Regions from separate parts of the Lactobacillus fornicalis genome, predicted to be linked through region 2. Evidence: predicted binding sites of a transcription regulator. Region 2 holds the regulator's gene; each other region holds the start of a gene.
What was found. Region 2 encodes NrdR, which represses ribonucleotide reductase genes. Its sites were predicted from a motif close to ACACNATATATNGTGT; they were not measured.

Region 1 (5,863 bases), on a different contig from region 2:
CATCAACTTACACTTTTAGACATGAATAATAAACTTGTTGATCTTCATGACCGTATTTTAACTAACCACGTAGATGGTTATGTTGATAAAGATGAAATTAATTTGACTTATAATCATGAAAATCCATACGAAGATGGCATGTATGATAAAGAAAATGATTTTCACGTTTTAGCTTACAGCTTGAAGGTTATTAGTGCTGTTATGGCAGTAGCGCCACAAAAGTTAACTGAAATTATTTCTAAAGATGCTGTTCTTTCATTAGGACTTGCAGTATATGCTTTAAAGCATAATGCATAAATAGTGACTAAGATCTGCATTTGCAGGTCTTTTTCTTTTAGGAGGGTTTAGTGTGCTTGGTTTTTTCGCAAAAAAAATTGCTCAGGTATTAAATAATCATAAACAAGAAAATAATAATGATACTGACCCAATGCAAAAATTTCTTAAAGTTGGCGAATATTCAGTTGGAGCGCAAGAGAATACACCAGATGGTGGTGATTATACTTTAACAGTTTATAAAGATGATCATGGAATTTTACATCAAGCGTTAAGTCCAGAAGAGTCTGATAAGTTAGCTGCGACCTATGTTAGACGTTTTGATAGTCGGCTTGGAAGATTTCGAGCATTTCAAAATAGAAAAACGGGTGTTAGATATAGCGTTACAGATTATTTAGATACCTTTTTAGACCAAATTAAGCCACAGATAAGAAGTGGGAATAATTCAATAAATATTGGGGTTTTGACCGATACTCACTATAAAGCTACTGATTCAGTTGATTTTTATGGTAATAATGGCTTAATTCATGTTAGAGAGTTTAACCATCTTGAAAAGTCTGGGCTACTTCATCTAAAGGCTCATTTAGGTGACTGGATTGACGGGTCAGATGCTGGTTTAATTGGCGAAAGCGAATTAATCAAACTACGTAATAGTTTTAAGAGTACCCGAACTCCCTTTGCCATTATTAAAGGAAATCATGATGAAAATGATAAATTTGATGAGCATCATGATTTAAAGGCTAGTTTCCCTGAAAATGAATTTGAGAAAATTATGTGGCCTATCATGTATGCGCAAAAAGAATTAAAATATGTTTCACGATATCATGGAGTGGCCTATTTTGATAAAGATGATTTAAGAGTGATTTTTGTTAATACTTCAGATGTTCCTTATATATTAGATGAGCAAGGAAAGAAAAAATATGATACAAAGTTAACTCTAGCAATTCGAGAAGATCAGGTTGAAGAATTAATTGAAATTCTAAGCAGTTCTAGTGGTAAAAAAATTATTTTACTTAGTCATGGAAATCCGATAAATCGAAAGGGTGGCAATGCACTTAAATATAATGGGCGTTCGCTACATGAATTATTGGTTGCCTTCAATCAACGTGAAAAAGGGAGAATGCATTCACATAATGTCCCACCTGAATTTACATTAAGCAATGATTTTGACTTTACCAATGTAGAAAATGCTAAAGTGATTGCATATTTCTGCGGTCATCGTCACGTTGAAGATCAATTCAGAATTAATGGTATTCAATATATTTTATTTAACTGTTCAGCTTTAATGGGGCCAGGTCATGCATTAACTACTAAATATAATAAGAATTGGAACCGTCAAATTGACGATATTACTGAATTTGCAGGCTATGTAGTAAACGTTGATTTAGTAAAAAGTCAAATACAAGTCTTTGGCTATGGAGCAGCCAGTTTTAAGAGAGTTTTTAGTATTTAATTTTTCTAAAGATATGCTACAAAATTCAGTTTTTAGCATATAATGATATAGTTATCTTGTAACAATTTTGTAAAATTTATAAAAAAAAGAGAAGGACAGGTAATATGTGCGGGATTGCTGCGTTTTATAACCCAGAAATTAATGATAAACAAGCTGCCATTGGTAAAATGATGGAAGCAATTAAGCACCGTGGCCCTAGTTCCGATGGGATGTATACTAACGATGTAATGGCCTTGGGATTTAGAAGACTATCAATTATTGATCTTCGTGGGGGAACCCAGCCAATTTTTAATGAAGATAAGTCTAAAGCAATTATTTTTAATGGCGAAATTTACAACTATAAGCCAATTAGAGAAGACTTGATAAAAGCAGGCCATACCTTTACTACTAAGGCAGATACTGAAGTTTTACTTCATGGATATGAAGAATGGGGAATGGCTGGCTTATTAAAAAAGGTAAGAGGAATGTTTGCCTTTATCATTTGGGATGATGAAGAAAAGTCAATGTATGGTGCGCGTGACTTCTTTGGAATTAAGCCAATGTACTACCAAAATAAAGACGGAAAATTATTAGTAGGTAGTGAATTAAAGAGCTTTTTGGCTTATCCTGATTTTCAAAAAGAGCTTAATGTAGAAGCTGTAAAGCCATACTTGATGAATCAATATAATGATTTGAAAGAAACTTTCTTTAAAGGGGTCTACCGTTTCCCAGCAGGTCATTATTTCAAATTTAAAGATGGCCAGATGGACATTAAGCAGTATTGGGATGCAGAATATAAAGAAAACAATTTAAGCTTTGAAGAAACTCTAGATAAAATTAACGAAGATCTCAAAGAAACTGTAGAACTATATCATAATGCAGATGTTCCAGTAGGTGCCTTTTTGTCTGAAGGTGTAGATTCAAGCTTTGTAACTAGTTTGCTTAATCCTGATGATGTTTTCTCAATCAGTTTTGATGATTCTACTTATGATGAGGCTTCAAAAGCTAAAGCTTTAGCTGATATTAAAGGGTGGCATTTCTTTGCAGATAAAGTAGATGCTGATGAAGCAATGAGAGATTTTCCTGAAATGCAATATCATATGGATGAACCAGATGCTAACCCATCTATTATTCCTTTATGGTATCTCTCAAAATTAGCTCGTAAGCATGTTACTGTTGCATTATCTGGAGAAGGTGCAGATGAATTATTTGCAGGTTATGTAAATTATGGCATGCATACACATAACAATGTGATTAAGGTCTTTACTTCAGGCCTTAAAAAGTTACCTAAAGGAGTAAAAGTTAGTTTAGCTAAGGGTATTAAGAAAATGCCTAATTTTCCAGGTAAGGTACATATGTACACTAATTTGGCTAAACCAAGTGAATTTTATGTTGGTCAATCAGTAATTTATGATATGGATCACCCAACAATCTTTTCAAGTGATGATGCTAATAGTATGCTTCAACCAACTTATCGCAATGAATTAACTACTAATGGCCTTTATCAGGAAGACTTTAAGAAAGTTAAAGACTTAGATAATGTTAAGCAAATGCAATATATTGATTTACATCACTTTATGTTAAATGATATTTTGCAAAAAGCTGATAAAATTTCAATGGCCCACTCTCTTGAGTTGCGTGTACCATATCTTGATAGAAAGATTGCAGAATTAGCTAACTCTATTCCTACTAAGTATTTAGTAAATAAGCATGATACTAAGTATGCTTTGAGAAAAGCGAGTGAACGAGTTTTACCTGAAGAATGGGCTAAAAGACCTAAGTTAGGTTTCCCAACACCAATTAAACAATGGCTCAAAGAAGAAAGATTTTATAAACAAGTTCGTAAACTTTTCTGTGAAGATTTCGTTAATGACATTTTTGAACAAGAAAAGATTATTGATTTGTTAGATGAAAACTTTAAAGGTGATGGTTCTCATCGTCGTCAAATTTGGGCAATTTATACCTTTCTTGTTTGGTATAAGCTATACTTTATTAATTACGAAGAAACAGTTAAAAAATATCAACATGTACAACCTGAAGTTGCGGCATTAATTGAACAAGGTAAGTTAGTATAATATAAATGTCTATATCTAGTAGAAAACCACACTAAATAGTGTGGTTTTTTCTATACAAAAAAATTTAGAATTTGTTTTGCTAGGTGCAAAAAGTATGAGAGTAGTGGTTTTTGCTAACTACAATATATATTAGCGCCAAAAATTTGTAATACAATATCTTGTGCTTTCGTGCTATTATGTATCTATAATGATTATAACTTATGAGAGGAACCGGACACATGCTTAAAGAGACGCCTAGTAAAAAGATGATTGTTGAAGCTATGAAGAAGCCACAATATCTTGTAAAAAGAGATTCAACCAAAACTAATTTTGAAACTTATAAATTAGATTTAGTAATTCATAATTTAAAGCTTGAAGATCATGAAGTTGAAATTTTAAAGGCGATTTTTTCTGATTTAGCAATGAAAGATACGGTTTCAGGTGCAGAAGTTGCAGAAAGCTTTGTTGATAATTTAACTAAATTAGGTTTTGTAGATGAAGCTAAAGCATATATTGAATATCGTAAAAAAGACGATGCTGACTGGAAGAAACAAATTGATACTAAAGCACGTTTAAAGAGAATGATTGAAGGTGATCCTTCAATTGTTAACGAAAATGCCAATAAAGATAGTGAAATCTTTTCAACTCAACGTGATTTGACTGCTGGTACTGTTGGTAAAACTGTAGGTCTAACAATGATGCCCGAACATATTGCTAAAGCTCACTTACGTGGTGATATTCACTGGCATGATTTGGATTACACTCCACTTTCACCAATGACTAACTGCTGTTTAATTGACTTTAAAGAAATGCTTACTAATGGATTTAAGGTTGGAAATGCCTTTATGACTAGCCCTAATTCAATTGGTGTTGCTACAAGCCAAGTTGCACAAATTATTACTCAAGTAGCTTCAAGTCAATATGGTGGCTGTTCATTTGATAGAGCTGATGAAGTTTTAGCACCATTTGCTCAAAAGAATTACGATCACCACTTGGAAGAAGCCAAAGAATTCATTGACGATGAAGAAAAGGCTAAGGCTTTTGCTAAAAAGCGTACTCAAAAAGATATCTATGATGCAATGCAAAGTCTTGAATATGAAATCAACACTATGTTTTCTAGTCAAGGTCAAACACCATTTACTACTTTAGGTTTTGGTTTAGGTACAAATTGGATTGAAAAAGAAATTCAAAAAGATATCTTGAAGATTCGTTTAGCTGGTTTAGGTAAAGATAAGCGGACAGCTATTTTCCCTAAGTTAGTCTTCACTTTAAAGAAGGGCTTAAACTTAAATCCAGGTGATCCTAATTATGATGTTAAGGAAATTGCTTTGGAATGTGCTACTTATCGTATGTATCCAGACGTTGTAAGTTACGACACTATTAAGCGTCTAACTGGATCATTTAAAGCACCTATGGGTTGTCGTTCATTCTTGCAAGGTTGGAAAGACAAGAATGGCAAAGAAGTAAATTCTGGACGAATGAATTTAGGTGTTATTACCTTAAACTTGCCAAGAATTGCAATGGAATCTCGTGGTGACAAGGATTTATTCTGGAAAATTTTTGAAGATAAGGTTCAATTAGTTCATGATGCAATGAATATTAAGGCTGCAAGATGTCGTGAAGCTAAGCCAGAAAATGCACCAGTATTATATGAAAACGGGGCATTTGGTAAGCGATTGAAGCCAGATGAAGATGTTAACCAATTATTTGAAAATGGTCGTTGTACTGTCTCATTTGGTTACATTGGTTTGTATGAAGTAGGTACTGTCTTTTATGGCCCTAATTGGGAACACAACAAGGAAGCTCATGACTTTACAGTTGAAATTGTTAAACGGATGCATGATTGGTGTGCATATTGGGAAAAGACTGAAAAGTATCACTACCACTATTCTGTTTATTCAACACCATCTGAAAGTTTAACTGATAGATTCTGTGTGCTTGATACTGAAAAATTTGGTAAAGTAAAAGATATTACTGATAAAGAATACTATACTAATAGTTTCCACTATGATGTGCGTAAACATCCAACCCCATTTGAAAAATTGGAATTCGAAAAAGATTACCCTCCATATGCTGCTGGTGGTTTCATTCACTACTGTGAATA
Region 2 (5,863 bases):
AGTAGCTTGCGACAACCAAGTATTATTAGCAATTCGACTTTCATAAACCTTAATCATCTGCTTAATCATTTGAGTGATGTCAGCTTTAGCAGCTTGTCCTAAATATTTTTGACCATAAAATACCCCTAAAACTTCATCGAAAAAGTCATTGGTTAAGTAATAGGCCTGTCTTTGAACTGGAGGTAATTCTGCAACGCCACTAACAGCTTGACGAAATGGAAAGGCTGCTTCGCGCATTTCTTGTGACAATAATTTAGCGCTATTATTAATAAACTTCATCAGCATCCAACCCTTAATTTGATCAAAATTATCAGGGTTAAATAAAGCTTCGATTTTATCTAAATAACGCGGTTCCATGACAATTACACGCTCAGGTAACTTATCAAAGAGAGTTTCAAGATAAGTTTTAATTGCAAATGACTTAAATTTGATCAAAAATTCAGCCAAACTAATTGGATTATAACAAGCTGGATAATCAGACCACTCTTCGCTTGATTTAACAACTTTGGCTAGTTTTTGATCAAAAATAAGACCTGACTTGATTATTACTTCAGCTTCAGCTGTTTCAACTCCAGCTAATTCCAATAAGTGTTGCGTCTGCTTAGCCAAAATTTGCAATAACTTTTCAGCATCAGGAGCCTGATATGAACTTGTATCTGGTAAGAAAGTACCTGGTCCAGCAAAATATAGGGCATGCTTTTGGGTATTTTTCATATCCGCATCCACTTCAAAAGCGAATGGTAAAATTACTGCTGAATTAAGAATTTGGTTTAGATTGCTTGCAGCCAGGGTATTAAAATCAGAAAAATCCTTTAAAGCAAGTAACTCATGTAAATCGGCCTGAATTGGTGCAGTCTTTTCAGCATTTCTTTGATCAATATTCAAAGCTAGCTTATAAAAATCCACTGCTTTAGCCAAATTTGGCACACTGTTAACATCTTCTTTACCAGCTAATAAGGCAGCTAAATCATCTTTCATCCGCTTTTCAATTCGCATGTCGATTTCAGTATTAACACCAATTTCAGTTCGATCAGCAGGAATCACAGCATCTTTTTGCCATGCTGAATTAACAGCCAAATATAAATTATCTTTAGGGCTAACATTTACATCCGCTTTAGTTAAATCGCCAGCTCCTCCACGAACTTGCAAAATATTTTTCATATTATCATACCTCCTGCTCTAACTTTATTGGTCTAAGCGAAGATTCTTACCGCCAACATCTACTTCTTTACCTAAAAACTTAATGCGCTGCATCAACCGCTTGGCTTTTATGGGCTCAATATTATTTCGAGTTTCTTCAAAATGCTTTTCAAGATCATCAAATGTTAAATTAGAGCTAAAGAAAGTTGGCAATAAGTTATCCATTCGATATTGCAAAATAACGCCTAATACATCATCTCTTGACCACTGTGACAAAGATTCTGCACCAATATCATCAAGAATCAAAATGTCAGTTTTACTAATTCGCGCAACTTCTTCATCGAGATTCTGCTCTTTAATATGAGTGCTCAAATTAGCAAAAAAGCTTGGGGTGTGAAGAAAGATAACTTTTTTCCCCATTTCAGCTAAGGCACGTGCAAGCCAGGCAAGTAAAAAGGTCTTGCCTACGCCAAAATCTCCTTGTAAATAAAGCCCTTGACTGTAATCCTGATTTTGAATGTCCATTAAAAAATTACTGATTGCTGTAATAGCCTCTCTACGATCATCATTTGGAATAATATCTGTACTTTTAACGTGTCGATATCTTTTGGGAACATCTATTAACTCTAAATGCTGATTTGCCTTCTGCTTTATCAAGTCTTTGCTTTTTTCCTTCGTTGGGGCATAAGCCAAATCAATTGTAGAACCATGCAAAATCAGCTTAGGCAAATAGCCAGGGATTGGATTAGATCCATTCTTAGCTGCCTCTTTTTGTTGATGAAATTGAAAAATATTGTTTAAACTTGAAAGAACAACTTCCTTAGGAACATGATTTTGGTTAATAAAAGCCTGTACTTCTGAATCTTGCAAAGCTTCATTAATCAAAGCTTTGCTATCAATCTTTCTATCTTTACTATTCTGAGTAAATGTACTACCCAGTAAATCATTAATTTTTTCCATAACCTAATCCTTTGGATCAAACTTCTGCAGATTTTTCATTATCTCAGATAAATCTTGCTCATCAGCAGAACCTACACTAGCTTCTTTATTAATCTTATCTTGGGCAAGTTTTTTCTTCCAATCAGTTCCTTGCTCAACTCTCTTTTTGCGAGTTTTAGTTACTTTTCGCTTCTGCCATTCACGGGTGAATTCAAGAGCAGCTTCAGGAGTAGTAACTTGATGTTGAAGCCAAGAATTAGCGATACGCCCAGTAATGTTATCAGATAGAACTGAATCATAATCTAGGCATGTTTTAATTAAAATATTAACCCATGCATCAGGCAAATTATAATTAAGTTGCAGACGGCGAATAACATTACGCTCATTATATGTAACAAAGCCACCCTTTTGTAATTTCAAAGTTTCTAAAAATTTTAGAGGTGTTAAACTTTTGGCCATCTCCAACAATTCACGTTCACTTTGATTCAAATCAACTGATGAATTATTTTTTACATCACCACGTTTAAATGCTTGAGCTATTTGCTTTTGACTTTGATTTTGAGTCGCTAATTCATTTAAGCGATATTGCATTTGCTTTATATTCAACTGATCTTGCCCTGCAACAATAGTAGTGGCAACTTGATTAACAAAATCTTGTTCAGAAAGTCCATAAAAATGCATTAATTGAGCCATTTGCCCAGCATGACTATCAACTTCATCTGCTGAAATACCATATTTACTAAAAAGATCTTTTACAAAATTCCAATCAATTGGACTCATCTTAGCTCTCACTAGATTAGTCGCTTTTTGATCTGCTAAATTTGCAGCATTTAAGACTTGTTCATCAGGATTAATAGCTTTTTCTGCTGATAGATGAAAAACATCAAAGAAGTCAGCAGAAACGTCTTTTCCCTCTTTAATAAAGCCAGGTAAAGTAGGATTAAATTCTTTATTCAAGTTTTGAAAACTTGTGGTTCCTACTTTTTCAAGCAATAAGCTACTCAACAAAAGAGTTTTAAAAAACTCACTTGCTTCTGGCACATCAACTAGCTGAAATGCCAAATAATCGCCTACTCCTAGCATCTCGCCATGAAAGGTTTTAACTAGGCCAGTTGCTTCTAATTTATGTAAGCTATTAAAGATATCTTCTAACTTTATATCCAATATTTCTTGTAGTTGATACAACTTTTTTCCTTGGCTTTTAATTGGAACGTGCTGGTAATCATTAATCAAAGTTAAATATAATGACAAGGCAATTGGCCCAATTAATGGTTGATATAAACGGGTCAATACTTGTTCTTGTTTTCTTGCTAAATCAACTTTATTTAAAACAAAATACGTTAATCTGGGATCAGCGTTTTTATACATCTATCTCACTTCGTTTTTAATTTGAGTGTTCATGTTTATCCATGATATCTTTCATTGTTTTCATGAAACCAGATATATCTTGGAATTGACGATAAATACTTGCAAAGCGAATGTAGGCAACATCATCTACATTTACCAATTCATTCATTACCAATTCACCGATTTCTTTAGATGAAATCTCACTAACACCTTGTTTTCTGATTTCATTTTCAACATGATCAACTAACTTATCTAATTGTTCACTAGTAACTGGACGCTTCTGCGCAGCAGCAGCAACACCTCGTAAAATCTTTTCTCTATCAAAAGGTTCACGCGTACCATCATTTTTTATAACCAATAGAGGCGTTTGCTCAACGCGTTCAAATGTTGTAAAACGATATCCACAATTTTCACATTCTCTACGCCTTCTAATTGTTCTTCCTTCATCAGTTGGACGAGAATCAATAACTTTAGAAGCATTTTTATGACAATTTGGACATTGCATCTTCTTTCTCCTTTACCTCTTGTAAAATTTTACTGAGCTTATCTTGTAATAATTCTATTGTACCAGTATTTGCAACGCTATAGGTGGCTAATTTTAATTTCTTACTTGTAGACATCTGACTCTTAATTCTAGACATTGCTTCTTCTTTACTTAATTTGTTTCTTCTCATCAAACGTTCTAATTGAACCTTCTCGGGAACATATATTAATAAGCTGGCATCATAATATTTTTGTTGATTACTTTCAAAGAGCAAAGGGACATCAACTATACATATCCCAGATTTAATGACAGCTTTCTTTTTTTCAATTTCGGCTAGAATCGCTGGATGTGTAATCTGATTTAACAATGCCAATTTTTCTGAATCATTGAAAACTATCTTTCCAAGTTTTTTTCTATTAACCCCACCATTTGAAAGCAAACATTCTTTTCCAAAGCTTTGAGCAATTCGATTTGTAACTTCAGTGTCTTTTTCAAGTAAATTATGAGCTATTTCATCACTATCAATAATTGGCAAGCCTTGATCTTTGAAATAGCTATCTGCTGTCGATTTACCTGATGCAATACCACCCGTTACGGCTAAATAAAAAGTCATCATTTCACCTCTTGGCACTTGGGACAAAAAGTTGTTCCTCGACCTGCTACTTTTGTCTTTTGCAAAACATTTCCACATCTAAAGCATTTTTCACCAGCGCGCCCATACACTTTTAAATATTTTTGATAACCACCGGTTTGCCCTTCTGCATCTAAAAACGTATGGACAGTTGTTCCTCGCTCTTTTATTGCCTGGGAAATAACCTGGTTAATAGCCAAATATAGCTTCTTTATTTCATTATCAGCCAAAGAATTAGCTGGCCGTTCAGGGTAAATCTCACTCAGCCATAAAGTTTCATCTACATAGATATTTCCTAAGCCAGATACTACATCTTGGTCAAGTAAAGTAGCTTTGATATTTTTCTTTTTATTTTTCAATGCTTGCTTGAAATAACTCAAAGTAAAATCATCACTTAAAGCCTCTGGTCCCAACTTCTTTATGCCAGTTTTTTCTTTTTCAGTTCCCGTCCTAATTAATTGCATACGTCCGAATTTTCTTACATCGTTATAACGCAAACTTGTTCCATCAGTAAAAATAAATTCCACATGATCATGTTTATCTTTTGCGTCTTGCGGGCTAGCTAAGCGATATTTTCCCTCCATTCTTAAATGGGAAACGATTGTTAAATTATCGCTTAGTCTAAAAAGTAAAAACTTGGCATAGCGATCAATTTTTATAATTTGCTTTTCTTTCAATTGATCAGAAAAAGATTCACTATCACCTATGATTATATTGGGATACCATACCTTGACCTCTTTAATTATTTTACCTAAAACTATCTCGTTTAATGTTTTACGAACAATTTCAACTTCTGGCATTTCAGGCATACTAATGCTCCTTTACTTTGCTTCATACCAGTCATGACCCCAATTAGAATCTGCAACAAGTGGTACGTCTAATTGAACTGCATTTTGCATTACTTCTGGAACGACTTTCTTTATAGTTTCTAATTCATCAGCTGGAACGTCAAAGATTAATTCATCATGAACTTGAATCAACATTTTAGTTTTAAGATGTAATTCATCTAGTTTCTTTTGCATATTAATCATTGCTATTTTTATAATGTCAGCTGCTCCACCTTGAATAGGTGAATTAATAGCCGTCCTTTCAGCGAAAGAGCGAACATTGAAATTCTTAGCATGAATATCTGGTAAATAACGACGGCGGTGCATTATAGTTTCAACATAGCCATTTTCACGTGCAAAATTAATTTCTTTGTCCATATAATCTTTGATCTTTGGATATTGTTCAAAATAATTATCAATAAACTCTTTGGCTTGTTTTCTACTAATACCTAGATTCTTAGATAACCCATAATCACTGATACCATAGACAATTCC
Region 3 (5,863 bases), on a different contig from region 2:
TTTTAATGATTAAATTTAAATCATGAAATAAAGACTTATTGGCAATCTTTAAACTTAAGTGTTGCAATTCTAAGAGAGTTTGGTGGTAATTAGGACTAAAGTTCATTAATAAGTCTGGAGCTTGTTCAATATTAGTTAAAAGGCCTTCTTTTTCAGTTATTTTTTTATTTACTCGTTGCTGCATAGTTATCGAGCGTTTCATTATTTTGGCCGCTTTATGGCCATAAAAGCCCTTATTGATATCGGCATGGATTTCATTTTTGTGGGCAGCGGCGGTTTTGTTTTTTTCTGATTTTTCAGAAAAATTCTTAATCTGACTAGCACTCTTTTTAAGTGAAGCAATCTCGCTTTTTAGTTTGATATTTTTGTCTTGATTATATTTATCACGCTTGTCTTTAGTCGCTTCATAACTAGCATAGTTACCCTGGTATAAATGAATTTCATTATTTTCAATTGCTAGAACGTGATTTACAACCTCATTTAAGAAGTCACGGTCATGGCTGACAATAATATATCCTTCCTTATGCTTTTTTAGGTAATTAGCAACTTGCCTTCTATTAGCTGCATCTAAGTGATTAGTTGGCTCATCAATTAAGGCAAAAGAATTTTGATTAACAAATGATACTGCTAATAAAATCATAGTCTGTTCGCCACCACTTAAAGTATTAAATGGTTGCCAAATCAAATCTGGATTGAGTTGCATTAAGTTCAATTCTCGCTCTAATTGCCAGACCTCAAAGTTAATTTGACTTTGAAGCTCATATAAAACTAGATTGCTAGGATTAGCAATTGGAGCAGGAAAGTAGGAAAAAGTTATGCTAGTTAAAATTTCTCCGCGTCCTTGAAGCTCATTACGTAATAAATTTAGGAATGTTGTTTTTCCACGACCATTTCTCCCAACTAACCCAAGTTTCCAAGAACTGTCTAAATTAAGATTTAAATTAGAAAAAATAACTTTATCGCTATTATCATAGCTAAATGATAGGTTGTTAACTTTAATAATACTCATTAAATCACCTCTAATAAAAGGCTAGATGATGGGCTAAGTTATAAATATATTATCATAATAAAAATATTTTTAAAACATTAAAAATAAATATGCAATGCTATTTGATAAGAGAATTAAAGAGTTATTTGTTGCTAAAACTGAATAAATAAAAAGCTGATATATCCTCAAGCAGAAGATAATATCAGCTTTTTCTATTAGTTATGACTAGGTGTCCAATCTTCAGGTAATTTATCCATTTCTTTAAGTTTTGCAATAATTGTATCCAAAACTTCTTGGCGATCCTTTTCACTTGCCATAAAGTCTAACTTGTCACCATCAATTTTGATTTTTGGTGAGTAATCATAGTTTTCATACCAAGGTTCATAGTAGCTTAATAAGCGCTTATAGTAATCCTCTAAAGTTGGATCATAATCAAGTTGTTCAAACTCGCGACCACGCTTTTGGATACGCTTAATCATTGTTTCATATGATACATCAATATGAACTAATAAGTCTGGATGCTTCTTTGGCATGTGTTCAAGTTCTTTCATCATTGAATCTAGTAATTCATCATAAGTTGCAACTTCTTCTTTGGTTGCACGACCAATATCTGCATTCATATGAAAGAATAGTGAATCTTCATAAATTGAGCGATCCAAAACATTATTGTCGTCAGTTAATGCGGCTTTAATACTATGAAAACGCGTATTTAAAAAGAAAATTTGTAGTAAAAATGCGTATTTCTTTGGATCTTTATAGAATAAAGGCAAAACTGGATTATTATCAACACTTTCATAGAAAGGTTGAGTGCCTAAATATTTAGATAAGATAGAGGTTAAACTGGATTTACCGGCTCCAATTGGCCCGCTTAATACAATAACTGTCATCACGTTCCTTCTTTGTTAGATAAATTATAAATTACCCAATTCTTTTAACTTATTATCGATTAATTCTAAAACAGCCTTGCGGTCATCTTCATTATCGACAAAATTATATTTATCGCCATCAATTACCATTTTTGGTGATTCTGAATAGTTTTCATACCAAGGTTCGTAGTAATTACGCAAACGTGCATAGTATTCTTTTAAACTTGGATCTGTTTCAAGCTGTTCAAATTCACGACCACGACGTTTAATACGGCTTAGCATGGTATCTAACGATACATTAATATAAATAAGTAAATCTGGCTTTTTATGAGGATTTCCGGGGACATCTTCCATCATGTTATGTACTAAATCAACGTAAATATCACATTCAGTTGGATCAGCAATACCACTGTCAGCATTCATCTTGAAGAACAATGCATCTTCATAAATGGAACGATCTAAAACAACATTAGGGTTGTTTTCGGATAAAGCTTCATTAATTTGTGCTAAACGCTTATTGAGCAGATAGGTATTAAGCAAAAAAGTATAGCGTTTCATATCCTTGTAGTACAAAGGCAAAACAGGATTTTTTGAAACATCTTCGTAAAAAGCATTACTCCCTAAATGCTCTGCTAAAATAGAGGTTAAACTGGATTTACCGGCTCCAATTGGCCCACTTAATACAATAACTGTCATCACGCTCTTTCTTTAATATCACAAGATATAGTTTGCTTTCTATAGTGTAATTCAAGATATGGGGAGCTACAAGCATTTTTTTTATTTAATAACAATCAAAAAAGTCAAGCAGAAAAAACAGCCTGCTTGACTCAATTTTGTTATTTAATTTTACTAAGCTAAATATTTTTTATCTAGATCTTGGGCTGCTGCTTCATCACAAATAATAGTTACATCAGGGTGCTTTTGAAGAATAGAAGCTGGCATTTCTTCTGTAATTGGCCCTTCAATCATGTTTTTAATTGCCCAACGCTTTTTTTCGCCATAAGCTAATAAAACAATTTTTTTAGCTGACATGATTGAAGCAATTCCCATACAGATGGCAGATTTAGGCACATCATCAATGTTATCAAAGAAGCGAGCATTAGCCTCGATTGTACTTTGTGTTAACTTGACTTCATGCGTTGTACTGTCAAAAGAAGTTCCAGGTTCGTTAAAGGCAATATGTCCGTTACGACCAATTCCTAAAAGTTGAATATCAATTGGATTTTCCTTGATTATTTGGTTGTAATGTTCAACTTCAGCTGCAATATTGTTAGTTTGACCATCAGGTAGATATGAGTGCTTGAATGGCTTAGCTTTAAAAAGATGTTCATTCATAAAGTACCAATAACTCTGTTTATTTTGTGGACTTAAACCAACATATTCATCTAAATTAATACTAGTTAAATTGGAGAAGTTCAAATCGCTGTTAACCATATTTTGGTATAGTTCAATTGGAGATGAGCCGGTTGCTAAGCCTAATACTTTTGCTCCAGCTTTTATTTCTCGGGAAAATATTTCAAAAGCTTTTGCAGCACCAGTGATTTTATCTTTAGTTACAATGATTTTCATAAATATTACTCCTCTCACATTGGTATAGTCCATTATAGACTGGTATAGCCCAAAAGTCAAAAAAGAAGCTTTCGAAAATCGAAAACTTCTTTTGATATTATTTAGACTTAATGTAAGTTTGTCCATCTGCAGCAGGAGCAACACTTTTACCAAAGAATGCTACTAAAACAACTATAGTAATTACATAAGGTGCAATCTGTAAGTAAACAGATGGTACGTGAGAGATGAAAGGTAATTGACTTCCGATAATACTCAAGCTTTGTGCAAAGCCAAAGAATAAGGAGCTAAGCATTGCCCCAATTGGATCCCACTTACCGAAAATCATAGCAGCTAGAGCCATGAAACCTTGTCCAACAATTGTTGAAACACTAAAGTTACCAGAAATGGCTTGGGCAAAGACCCCACCACCGATACCACCGAGTAAACCGGAGATTAAAACACCAGCATAACGCATTTTATAAACGTTAACCCCCATTGTATCGGCAGCTTGTGGATTTTCACCTGCTGAACGAAGTCGCAAACCGAATGGTGTTTTATAAAGTACCCACCAAAGAACAATGGAAAGAATAATTGCTACCCAAGCTGGAGCGGAAGTGTTCTTGAAGAAAATATCACCGATAACGGGGATATTAGAAAGAACAGGAACATTGTAATAACCGAAGTTAGCAGAAATATTTTCTGTTTGCCCCTTGTCATACATTGCCTTGATCAAAAATACTCCAAGTGGTGGTGCCATTAAATTAAGAACAGTACCAGAAATAATGTGATCAGCACGCCAATTAACTGTTGCTACGGCATGTAGTAGTGAAAAAATCAAGCCACAAATACCGGCCACGATAACCCCTAACCATGGAGTGGCACTCTTAAAGGTAGATGCAAAGGTTAAGTTGAAGACGATACTTGAAAAGGCCCCAATTGTCATAATACCTTCAAGACCAACGTTAACAATTCCACTATGTTCGCTGTATGCTCCACCTAAAGCTGTAAAGATAAGAGGAGCGGAATAAACTAGGGTTGATGAAACAATCAAAGCTAGCATAGTTGTAATATTCATTAAACTTCTCCTCCTTTTCCGACTTTAACTGCCGGACCATCTACACTGTTATTTGAGACTTTTGCAATAGTTTCGGGTTGATTGTAGTTTTTCTTTTTCTTTTCGAATAAAAGGCCAATTACGTAATTAATTGCAACGAAGAAAATAATAGCTGCAATAACGATTGAAACAATTTCATATGGAATACCGGCTAGAGTCTGCATTCCCAGACCTCCAATTTTAAGAATAGAGAAAAGGAGGGCAGCGAGTAGAATACCCAAGGCAGTACCACCACCAAGTAATGAAACGCTCATACCGTCAAAACCAATATCAACACTAGTAGTTTGAGTAAAGTAGTTTTGGTATGTCCCTAATCCTTGAACTACACCACCTAAACCAGCAAATGCACCAGATAGTAACATTGATACAATGATATTTTTCTTGGCACTCATTCCGGCATAACGTGAAGCGAACGGATTAAGGCCAACTGCTTTAATTTCAAAGCCGGTAACCGTCTTTTTCATAATAAACCAAAAGACTACTAGAGCAATTAAAGCTAGGAAGATGCCAGCATTAATTCTTGAACCCCCAAACATGTTGCTTAACCAATCCAATCGTAAACTACCATTATCAGTTACAGTTTTAGTTGCATCAGTAGAAACACGTAAACGGTCACTCATAACATTTTGCATCAAATACTGGCATGAATACAAAACTATATAGTTAACCATAATAGTTACGATAACTTCATTTGTTCCAAAGTAAGCTCTTAAAACCCCTGCAATACCTGCGATAGCTGCACCGACTAAGGTACCAACGATGATTGCGTATGGTAAAAGAATATATTTAGGCATGTGTGGATTAGCAAGAGCAATCCAAATCGCAGCTAACCAGCCACCTTGTGCTTGCCCAGATAGCCCGATATTGAAGAAACCTGCACTACTTGCAATTGAAAAACCAATTGCTGTAAATATAAGTGGGGTAGCTTCTCTAATTGTTTCACCTAGACCATTCATATTACCTAAAGCACTTGAAAACATTGAAGTGTAAGCAAGGATAGGATTGTAGCTCCAAAGTAGCATGATAACTGCACCAACTAAAAAGCCGGCTACGATGGAAATAAGGGGCACTAAAATCTTTTTGGTTTCAGCGTTAACCTTAAACATTAATTGGTACCTTCTTTCTTGTGGGCTCCTGTCATTAATAAACCTAATTCTCTTTCAGAAGTCTTTTCTGGGAGGACTTCTCCAGATTCTTGACCGTTATGTAAAACGATAATTCTGTCAGATAATTGCATAATTTCGTCTAATTCATATGAAATTAACAAGACAGCTTTACCAGCGTCCCGTTGTGCTAATAATTGCTTATGAATGTATTCGATAGCTCCAACATCAAGTCCTCGAGTAG

Region 1: nrdD (anaerobic ribonucleoside-triphosphate reductase) is a predicted target of NrdR. The motif match lies at 3,807-3,822, and genes of this name have one in related genera.
Region 3: ACNDLV_RS00285 (deoxynucleoside kinase) is a predicted target of NrdR. The motif match lies at 2,569-2,584, and genes of this name have one in related genera.

What each region holds. Positions count from the first base shown of each region.
Region 1 covers NZ_JBLTIM010000021.1:26,279-32,141, reverse strand. Annotated here, with positions in the region: gene ACNDLV_RS05525 (hypothetical protein) at 1-297, shown strand, start outside; gene ACNDLV_RS05520 (metallophosphoesterase family protein) at 374-1,726, shown strand; gene asnB (asparagine synthase (glutamine-hydrolyzing)) at 1,831-3,780, shown strand; gene nrdD (anaerobic ribonucleoside-triphosphate reductase) at 3,999-5,863, shown strand, end outside.
Region 2 covers NZ_JBLTIM010000005.1:161,369-167,231, forward strand. Annotated here, with positions in the region: gene ACNDLV_RS01835 (M13 family metallopeptidase) at 1-1,161, opposite strand, end outside; gene dnaI (primosomal protein DnaI) at 1,186-2,100, opposite strand; gene ACNDLV_RS01845 (DnaD domain protein) at 2,104-3,447, opposite strand; gene nrdR (transcriptional regulator NrdR) at 3,464-3,931, opposite strand; gene coaE (dephospho-CoA kinase) at 3,909-4,523, opposite strand; gene mutM (DNA-formamidopyrimidine glycosylase) at 4,523-5,350, opposite strand; gene polA (DNA polymerase I) at 5,363-5,863, opposite strand, start outside.
Region 3 covers NZ_JBLTIM010000001.1:61,818-67,680, reverse strand. Annotated here, with positions in the region: gene abc-f (ribosomal protection-like ABC-F family protein) at 1-1,009, opposite strand, end outside; gene ACNDLV_RS00290 (deoxynucleoside kinase) at 1,204-1,875, opposite strand; gene ACNDLV_RS00285 (deoxynucleoside kinase) at 1,900-2,553, opposite strand; gene nagB (glucosamine-6-phosphate deaminase) at 2,704-3,423, opposite strand; gene ACNDLV_RS00275 (ABC transporter permease) at 3,521-4,477, opposite strand; gene ACNDLV_RS00270 (ABC transporter permease) at 4,477-5,622, opposite strand; gene ACNDLV_RS00265 (ABC transporter ATP-binding protein) at 5,622-5,863, opposite strand, start outside.